3 regions of the Pseudomonas monsensis genome follow, and region 1 is predicted to be linked to each of the others. Evidence: predicted binding sites of a transcription regulator. Region 1 holds the regulator's gene; each other region holds the start of a gene.
What was found. The regulator sigma-54, encoded in region 1, starts transcription at its own class of promoters, with help from an activator protein. The targets are predictions, from matches to a motif close to ANTGGCATNNANNTTGCTNT.
Positions count from the first base shown of each region.

Region 2: glnA (glutamate--ammonia ligase) is a predicted target of sigma-54. The motif match lies at 1,416-1,435, and genes of this name have one in related genera.
Region 3: HV782_RS09750 (circularly permuted type 2 ATP-grasp protein) is a predicted target of sigma-54. The motif match lies at 1,668-1,687, and genes of this name have one in related genera.

Region 1 covers NZ_CP077087.1:1,269,376-1,272,612, reverse strand. The annotation lists gene lptA (lipopolysaccharide transport periplasmic protein LptA) at 1-355, shown strand, start outside; gene lptB (LPS export ABC transporter ATP-binding protein) at 355-1,080, shown strand; gene HV782_RS05340 (RNA polymerase factor sigma-54) at 1,265-2,758, shown strand; gene hpf (ribosome hibernation-promoting factor, HPF/YfiA family) at 2,832-3,140, shown strand; gene ptsN (PTS IIA-like nitrogen regulatory protein PtsN) at 3,153-3,237, shown strand, end outside.
Region 2 covers NZ_CP077087.1:630,285-633,521, reverse strand. The annotation lists gene thiI (tRNA uracil 4-sulfurtransferase ThiI) at 1-1,201, opposite strand, end outside; gene glnA (glutamate--ammonia ligase) at 1,530-2,936, shown strand; gene HV782_RS02760 (DUF4124 domain-containing protein) at 3,221-3,237, shown strand, end outside.
Region 3 covers NZ_CP077087.1:2,211,827-2,215,063, reverse strand. The annotation lists gene HV782_RS09755 (alpha-E domain-containing protein) at 1-213, opposite strand, end outside; gene HV782_RS09750 (circularly permuted type 2 ATP-grasp protein) at 226-1,635, opposite strand; gene HV782_RS09745 (ribonuclease E inhibitor RraB) at 2,170-2,517, opposite strand; gene HV782_RS09740 (hypothetical protein) at 2,728-2,961, opposite strand; gene speE (polyamine aminopropyltransferase) at 3,137-3,237, opposite strand, start outside.

The DNA of each region.
Region 1 (3,237 bases):
GACCGGCAACACCGTGACCATCACTCGCACCCCGAGCGGTGATATCGACGTGGTGACCTCGGTGGGCAACCTCGCCTACTTCGAACAACTGCAGACCGCTGGCGACACCAAGCCGGTTCAGGGCTGGGGCGTGACGATCCAGTACCATGCCGCGCAGAATCGCGTCGTACTGATCGACAAGGCCAAGGTTGTCGACAAGGACAACAACACCACCCAGGGCGAGAAAATCGTCTACGACACCGTGAAGAAACTCGCCAGCGCCGGTCGCGCGACCGGCAGCAAGGTCACCGAATCGCGTCCGCGTATCGACATGGTGATCCAGCCGAAGAAGAAAACCGACGAGAAAACCCAGTAATGGCAACTCTGAAAGCTCAGCACCTGGCCAAGGCCTATAAAAGCCGCCAGGTCGTGCGTGACGTCAGCCTGTCGATCGACAGCGGCCAGATCGTCGGCCTGCTCGGCCCTAACGGCGCCGGCAAGACGACGTGCTTCTACATGATCGTCGGCCTGGTGCAGGCCGATCAGGGCCGCGTACTGATCGACGATCTGGACGTCAGCCACCAGCCGATGCACGGTCGTGCCAAGGCCGGTATCGGCTATCTGCCGCAAGAAGCGTCGATCTTCCGCAAACTGTCGGTGGCCGACAACATCATGGCCATCCTCGAGACCCGCCCGGAACTCGACAAGGCAGGCCGTCGCAAGGAGCTGGAAAGCCTGCTGCAGGAATTCCACATCAGCCACATCCGCGACAACCTCGGCATGAGCCTGTCCGGTGGTGAACGCCGCCGGGTGGAAATCGCCCGCGCCCTGGCGACTGCACCGAAGTTCATCCTGCTCGACGAACCGTTCGCCGGTGTCGACCCGATCTCGGTCGGCGACATCAAGCAGATCATCCACCATCTCAAGGCCAAGGGCATCGGCGTACTGATCACCGACCACAACGTCCGCGAGACGCTGGACATCTGCGAAACCGCTTACATCGTCAACGACGGCCAGTTGATTGCCGAAGGCGACGCAGAAACCATTCTGGCCAACGATCTGGTCAAAGAAGTGTATCTGGGTCACGAGTTCCGCCTGTAAGCGCGACGTCCCGGTGGTTCGCGAGGGCGCTGTATCGTTGAAGCAGTTTTTTATACGTTTTAATTGTTACAGCGCTCTAGGCAAACACTTCAGTTTCAGGCATATAATTTGCTTAAGTTTGGCGCTTCGGCGCCCTGTAGTGGATGGCGCATAGCGCCGGCGAATAAGGTGTTAAGCCCCTGCCATGAAACCATCGCTAGTCTTGAGAATGGGCCAGCAGCTGACGATGACACCGCAGCTGCAACAGGCCATCCGCCTGCTCCAATTGTCGACCCTGGATCTGCAACAGGAAATCCAGGAGGCCCTGGAATCCAATCCGATGCTCGAACGCCAGGAAGAAGGCGACGACTTCGACAACTCCGACCCGCTGGCCGACAACGCCGAACACAAGCCCAATACTGAAATCCAGGAACCTTCCTACCAGGAATCCGCCCCGACGGTGGACAACCTCGAGGAGGGCGAATGGAACGAGCGCATCCCCAACGAGCTGCCGGTCGACACCGCGTGGGAAGACGTCTACCAGACCAGCGCCAGCAGCCTGCCCAGCAGCGATGATGACGAGTGGGATTTCACCACCCGCACTTCTGCCGGCGAGAGCCTGCAAAGCCACCTGTTGTGGCAACTCAATCTTGCCCCGATGTCCGACACCGATCGCCTGATCGCCGTGACGCTGATCGACTGCATCAACAACCAGGGCTACCTGGACGAGACCCTTGAAGAGATTCTCGAGGCATTCGACCCGGAACTGGATATCGAACTGGACGAAATCGAAGCCGTCCTGCACCGCATCCAGCAATTCGAGCCGGCCGGTATCGGTGCGCGCAACCTCGGTGAATGCCTGCTGCTGCAACTGCGCCAGTTGCCCGCCAAGACGCCGTGGCTCGCGGAAGCCAAACGCCTGGTCACCGATTACATCGACCTGCTCGGCAGCCGGGATTACAGCCAGTTGATGCGCCGCATGAAGCTCAAGGAAGACGAGCTGCGCCAGGTCATCGAACTGGTGCAAAGCCTCAATCCGCGTCCCGGTTCACAGATCGAATCGACCGAAGCCGAATACGTGGTACCGGACGTCATCGTGCGCAAGGACAACGAGCGCTGGCTGGTCGAACTGAACCAGGAATCAGTGCCACGCCTGCGGGTCAACGCGCAGTACGCCGGTTTCGTCCGTCGCGCCGACACCAGTGCCGACAACACCTTCATGCGCAATCAGTTGCAGGAAGCCCGCTGGTTCATCAAGAGCCTGCAGAGCCGCAACGAGACCCTGATGAAAGTTGCCACGCAGATCGTCGAGCATCAGCGCGGCTTTCTGGAGTACGGCGACGAGGCCATGAAACCGCTGGTCCTGCATGACATCGCTGAAGCGGTAGGCATGCACGAATCGACGATTTCCCGGGTGACCACGCAGAAATTCATGCATACCCCGCGCGGTATTTATGAACTGAAATACTTTTTCTCCAGCCACGTCAGCACCTCCGAAGGCGGCGAATGCTCGTCCACGGCGATCCGCGCGATCATCAAAAAACTGGTTGCCGCGGAAAATCAGAAAAAGCCGTTGAGTGACAGCAAGATCGCTGGTTTACTGGAGGCACAAGGCATTCAGGTGGCTCGCCGCACCGTCGCCAAGTACCGCGAATCCCTCGGGATCGCGCCTTCGAGCGAACGCAAGCGGTTGATGTAAGCCACGTTACAGCGTTCCAGTGGCAGGCTATCCAGCCTGCCGCTTTATGCACTGGCAACGAAGGAGAAGCTGTATGCAAGTCAACATCAGTGGACACCAACTGGAAGTGACCGAACCTCTGCGCGATTACATCAATGAGAAACTTCAACGATTAGAGCGCCATTTCGACAAGATCACCAACGTGCAAGTCACGATGTGCGTCGAAAAGCTGAAGCAGAAAATCGAAGCCACCTTGCATATTCCCGGCAGCGAAGTGGTCGCCAACGCAGAAGATACTGATATGTATGCTGCGATCGACTCACTCACCGACAAGCTGGATCGCCAACTCAAAAAGCATAAGGAAAAGACCCAGAGCCTGCTCCAGGGCGCTACCGGTCGATAACCCCCCTACTCCATGATCCGACTTGAAAGTATCCTGACCCCCGGCCGTTCCCTCGTGAACGTGCCGGGCGGCAGTAAAAAGAAAGCCCTCGAACAGA
Region 2 (3,237 bases), 640 kb from region 1:
CTTCAATCTGTACGTCCTGGCCCAATTCGTCGATTACCCGATCGATCGGCACCAGTTTGGCGTTTTCGAGCGCACGCTCGAGCACCGCCATGTCGAATTCTTTCTCTTCGTGCTCAACACGACCGCGTTTGGCGGCTGTCTTCGGATTGACCGAAATGACCCCGCAGTACTCCGGCATGTGCCGGGCGAAATCGGCGGTGCCGATCTCGTTGGCCGTGTCGATGATGTCCTGCTTGTGCGCCACGATCAGCGGACGCAGGACCAGCTTATCGGTCACGCAGTCGATCACCGACAGGTTCGGCAGCGTCTGGCTCGACACCTGGGAGATCGCTTCGCCGGTCACCAGGGCATCAATGTGCAGGCGGTCGGCAATGGCGGAGGACGCGCGCAACATCATACGCTTCAATACGACGCCCATATGACTGTTATCGACTTTGCCGAGAATTTCGCCCAACACTTCTTCGAACGGAACACTGACAAATAGCACGCGTTGCGAGCTGCCGTACTTCTTCCAGATGAAATGCGCGACTTCCATCACGCCCAATTCGTGGGCACGACCGCCCAGGTTAAAGAAGCAGAAGTGCGCCATCAGGCCACGGCGCATGATCTGGTAGGCGGCAACGGTCGAGTCAAAGCCGCCGGACATCAATACCAGCGTCTGCTCCAACGCGCCGAGCGGGTAACCGCCGATGCCGTTGTGCTGGCTGTGGATGACGAACAACCGTTTGTCGCGAACTTCGATGCGCACTTCGATTTGTGGCGCTTTCAGGTCGATACCGGCAGCACCGCACTCACGGCGCAGCTTGCTGCCGACGTATTTTTCGACGTCCATCGAGCTGAACGTGTGCTTGCCCGCGCGCTTGCAGCGCACCGAAAAAATCTTCCCGGCCAGTGCATCACCGTAGTGCTGTTTGCACTTTTCGGTGATGTCGTCGAAGTCGCCCAGCGGGTACTCGTCGATCTGCAACAGGTGGGCAATGCCCGGCATGCAGCTCAGACGCTCGACCATCTCTTTCTGGGCTTTGGCGTCGGCTACGCGGGTTTCCAGCTCGAGGTTGTCCCACACACCGTTCACCACCACAGCCGGGTCCAGATCGCGGAGCACGGCGCGGATGTTTTTGGCCAACTGGCGGATAAATTTCGTCCGGACAGGTCGACTCTTGATGGTGATCTCGGGGAAGACTTTTACGATTAGTTTCATGAAAACAGCGCGCGCAGGGCCAGCCGAAAAAGGGGGGCGCGGATTATAGCGGAAATTGCTCAAGGTTTAACCAGTTAATGTGCAGAAGGTTTTGCGCGCACCAAAACAGGTCATTTTCAGAATCGAGCGCTACATTAAGGGGCGAGATTTTCGCCTTTCTGGCGATTTGCTCCATTAGAAGCGTGAATTTGGGGCAAAAAACCCATGCTGGGGCACTGGCATGCAATTTGCTCCCTTGTGAGGCAGGTTGCCTTGGCAGAGTATCTGCGCCGGCATCACCCATATTAAGGGCATCCACTACCAAGCCCTAAGCCACCCGGAGGACACTATGTCGAAGTCGGTTCAACTCATCAAAGATCATGACGTCAAGTGGATTGATCTGCGCTTCACGGACACCAAAGGCACTCAGCACCACGTGACCATGCCGGCTCGCGATGCGCTGGAAGACGACTTCTTCGAAGTCGGCAAGATGTTCGACGGTTCCTCCATCGCTGGCTGGAAAGGCATCGAAGCCTCCGACATGATCCTGCTGCCGGACGACGACACTGCCGTGCTCGACCCGTTCACCGAAGACGCCACCCTGATCCTGGTGTGCGACATCATCGAACCGTCGACCATGCAAGGTTACGATCGTGACCCGCGCGCCATTGCTCACCGCGCCGAGGAATACCTGAAGACCACCGGTATCGGTGACACCGTCTTCGCCGGTCCAGAACCGGAATTCTTCATCTTCGACGAAGTGAAGTTCAAGTCGGACATCTCCGGCTCGATGTTCAAGATCTACTCCGAACAAGGTTCGTGGATGTCCGACCAGGACATCGAAGGCGGCAACAAAGGTCACCGTCCTGGCGTCAAAGGTGGCTACTTCCCGGTTCCGCCGTTCGACCACGACCACGAAATCCGTACTGCCATGTGCAACGCACTGGAAGAGATGGGCCAGACCGTTGAAGTTCACCACCACGAAGTGGCGACTGCCGGTCAGAACGAAATTGGTGTCAAGTTCAACACCCTGGTGAAGAAAGCTGACGAAGTTCAGACTCTGAAATACGTTGTACACAACGTTGCCGACGCTTACGGCCGCACCGCGACCTTCATGCCGAAGCCACTGTACGGCGACAACGGCTCGGGCATGCACGTCCACATGTCCATCGCCAAAGACGGCAAGAACACCTTCGCTGGCGAAGGCTATGCCGGCCTGTCCGAAACCGCCCTGTACTTCATCGGCGGTATCATCAAGCACGGTAAAGCGCTGAACGGCTTCACCAACCCGGCCACCAACTCCTACAAGCGTCTGGTGCCAGGTTTCGAAGCCCCGGTAATGCTGGCCTACTCGGCTCGCAACCGTTCCGCCTCGATCCGTATTCCTTACGTCAACAGCCCACGCGGCCGTCGTATCGAAGCACGCTTCCCGGATCCGGCTGCCAACCCGTACCTGGCATTCGCAGCTCTGCTGATGGCCGGCCTGGACGGTATCCAGAACAAGATCCACCCAGGCGATGCCGCTGACAAAAACCTGTACGACCTGCCGCCTGAAGAGGCGAAAGAGATCCCACAAGTTTGCGGCAGCCTGAAAGAAGCCCTGGAAGAGCTGGACAAGGGCCGTGCGTTCCTGACCAAGGGCGGCGTGTTCTCCGACGACTTCATCGACGCTTACATCGCGCTGAAATCCGAAGAAGAAATCAAGGTTCGTACCTTCGTACACCCACTGGAATATGAGCTGTACTACAGCTGCTGATCCGGTAGCGCCGCGCTAAGCGGCGTGACAAAAAGAGGCCTCCTTCGGGAGGCCTTTTTTATCGCCCGGATTTTATGGCCGCCCCATATTCCTGCAGGAGTGAGCCTGCTCGCGATAGCGGTGGGTCATTGCAAGTGAGAGTGACGGATACAACGTCATCGCGAGCAGGCTCACTCCTACGGGAGATTTTGGCGTCCGAATGATTTCCGGATCTGTCTCGGGTTGGGCCAACCGCCGCACCTCGCCTATGCTGCACCCCATCGCTTTCTTTCCCGGTCGATTTCATGGGTCGCACCTTTCT
Region 3 (3,237 bases), 940 kb from region 1:
GCGTTCGGCGTGCAGTTCGCCGTGACGCTCCAGGTAATCGTCGAGGGTGCCGGTGATCAACAGCGGCATGGCCAATTCGTGCAGACCATCGCCGCGACCGTCCTGCGGCATCAGCGACAACGAGTAACTGACGTCGAGCATCCGCGCGAGGTTTTCCGCCCGCTCCAGGTAACGCGACATCCAATACAGATCCGAGGCAGTTCTACTTAACATGGCAAGCTTCCTTCAATCCTCGACCACCCAGGTGTCCTTGGTTCCGCCGCCCTGGGAGGAATTCACCACCAGGGAGCCTTCGCGCAGGGCAACACGGGTCAAACCGCCGGGCACAACCCGGGTTTCGCGACCGGACAAGACAAATGGCCGCAGGTCGATATGGCGCGGCGCAATGCCGTTTTCGACAAAGGTCGGACAGGTCGACAGCGACAGCGTCGGTTGTGCGATGTAGGCGTGCGGCTTGGCCTTGATCCGCTCGCGGAACGCGTCGATTTCCGCGGTCGTTGATGCCGGCCCGACGAGCATTCCGTATCCACCGGAGCCCTGGGTTTCCTTGACCACCAGCTCCGGCAGATTGGCCAGTACGTGGGACAGTTCGGACGGGTTGCGGCATTGCCAGGTCGGCACGTTCTTCAGGATCGGTTCTTCGTCGAGATAAAAACGGATCATGTCAGTGACGAACGGATACACCGATTTATCGTCCGCCACCCCGGTACCGATGGCGTTGGCCAGCACGACATTGCCGGAGCGATAGGACGACAGCAGTCCCGGTACACCGAGCATCGAGTCGGGGTTGAACGCCAGCGGATCGAGGAACGCGTCGTCGAGGCGACGGTAGATCACGTCCACCGGTTTTGGCCCGTCGGTGGTGCGCATGAAGACTTTGTCGTCGCGCACGAACAGATCCGCGCCCTCCACCAGCTCGACGCCCATCTCCCGCGCCAGAAACGCATGCTCGAAGAACGCACTGTTGAAGCGCCCCGGCGTCAGCACCACCACGCTCGGGTCGTCGATGGGGCTGGAGCTTTTCAGGGTGTCGAGCAACAGATTCGGATAGTGGTCGATGGGCGCGATGCGCTGGGCGGCGAACAGCTCGGGGAACAGACGCATCATCATCTTGCGGTCTTCGAGCATGTAGCTCACGCCGCTCGGGGTCCGCAGGTTGTCTTCGAGCACGTAGTAAGTGCCGTCGCCATCGCGCACCAGATCGACGCCGGAAATGTGCGAGTAGATATCGCGGTGCAGATCCAGCCCTTGCATCGCCAACTGGTATTGCTCGTTGGCCAGCACTTGTTCGGCGGGAATGATCCCGGCCTTGATGATGCGCTGCTCGTGATAAAGGTCGGCGAGAAACATGTTCAGCGCCTTGACTCGCTGGATACACCCGCGCTCGACAATCCGCCATTCGCTGGCGGGAATGCTGCGCGGAATCGTGTCGAAAGGAATCAGGCGCTCGGTGCCCTGCTCGTCCCCGTAGAGCGTGAAGGTGATGCCGGCACGGTGGAACAGCAAGTCAGCCTCGCGTCGCCGTTGTGCCAGCAACTCGTCAGGCGTGTCGGCCAGCCAGCGCGCGAACTCCCGGTAATGCGGGCGAACCAGGCCGCCGGCATCGTACATTTCATCAAAATAGGTGCGGATCATGCCGTACTCCTTGTCACCCGGACCTACAGGCCTTCGCAAGGCCCGTGCCATCGGCATAAACGCTTTGATTTCAATCGGTTGGATAATGACGCCGCAGGCACCGCACCATTCCTGTGCGGCAAATGCCCCAACCTGATTGCCCCCGCTTCATTGCGACGCATTGCAGCGCCTATCACCAGCATAGTCAGAGTTGATTTCACTGCCCGGTGCCGGCTGCGGATAATCCGCGCATCCGCTGCACAATTTCCCTGGTGAAATGTTCAGCCCAACCAATCCGGACTGTGACCGCAGTCCCGCAGGCCTTAACCCTGACCGGTTTCCCCGGCTTATCGGTCTTCCCTTTCAGCCACCCTCTGCGGTGGCTTTTTTTTGCCCGCTTGAAATGTTTTGAAAGTAAAAGCAAAAGATCAAAGCCTTTGGCCGTTCCTGCGGGTGACTGTTGCAGGAGCTGCCGAAGGCTGTGATCTTTTGATCTCTGGAAACGACAACGGCCGACCCGAAGGTCAGCCGTTGCCCGATACCTGTAACCGGAGATCAGTTCAGACGATAGCGGTTGCGCACCTCCTGCTTGACGCCCCAGCCTTCGATGATGCCGCCCAGCGGCTCGACCACGGCAGAGAAACCCTGCTCGAAATCGCCAATGTCGTCATACGTTGCATACATCACTTTGCTCAATTCCAGCGACCAGGCGCCATCGTCGCGCGCACTGACCTGAGCATTGATGGATTCACCGCGAAACTTGCCTGCCGCCCTGCGCGCCCGCTCCTCGTCCGGGAAAATGGCGTAGAACTCGATGGGATGAAAACGGGAAAAATCGAACCCGCCTTCTTTCATGCGGCGCAGAACATTGCTGCTGATGTCTTCTTGATAGGCTGTGCTCATGAATCGTCCCCCTCAGATAGATGGATAGACTTTCCGTATTCCCGCCCCGGGCCTCTGGCCAAAGTACTGCGGCAACGTGGTTGCACGCGGGAAACAAGCATGTAGCTGACAAGACCAGACCTTAGCGATCCGTTCGCTGATCTCGCTTGCAGAGTAGCCCCAAGATAGAGCCGCTGCCAAGGCCTGGTGCTTCAGGTGACAAGAAGAATTTCAGATTGGCGTGATGCTACGGATTTCGATGCTGTTCTGGCTTTTCAGGCTTTTGACACCAGCATCGGCGGTACGCCCTTCCAGATCGTTCAGATCCAGTTCGGCGGCGACAGGAAGCAACCGCGCCTTGACCATTCGAGCGGCCTCGTCATCACTGGGGCATTCTGCCTGCTCGAACACCTCATCGACAATTTCACCATGATCGTCCACGAAAGTGACTTTCCACTTTTGCATCGGTGCCTCCTCGATCAAACCCGTAAATGGGCTTACTTCTATCTCGACTTTTCGCGAGATTGATCGTTCAAAAGGAATACATCTGCCGAACATGAAAAAAACATCACGTTGGGGGTTGGAAAACTTTTGGGCCGAGGGGACTTATCCCCTCGCCACAGACAATCCCTTCACTCAGTCAGTCGTTGCTTGGCTTGTTGATCGCCTGCAGCACGTACTGCGGCAAGGCGAACGCGCCGATGTGGATTTCCGGGTTGTAGTAACGAGTGACGATGCCGC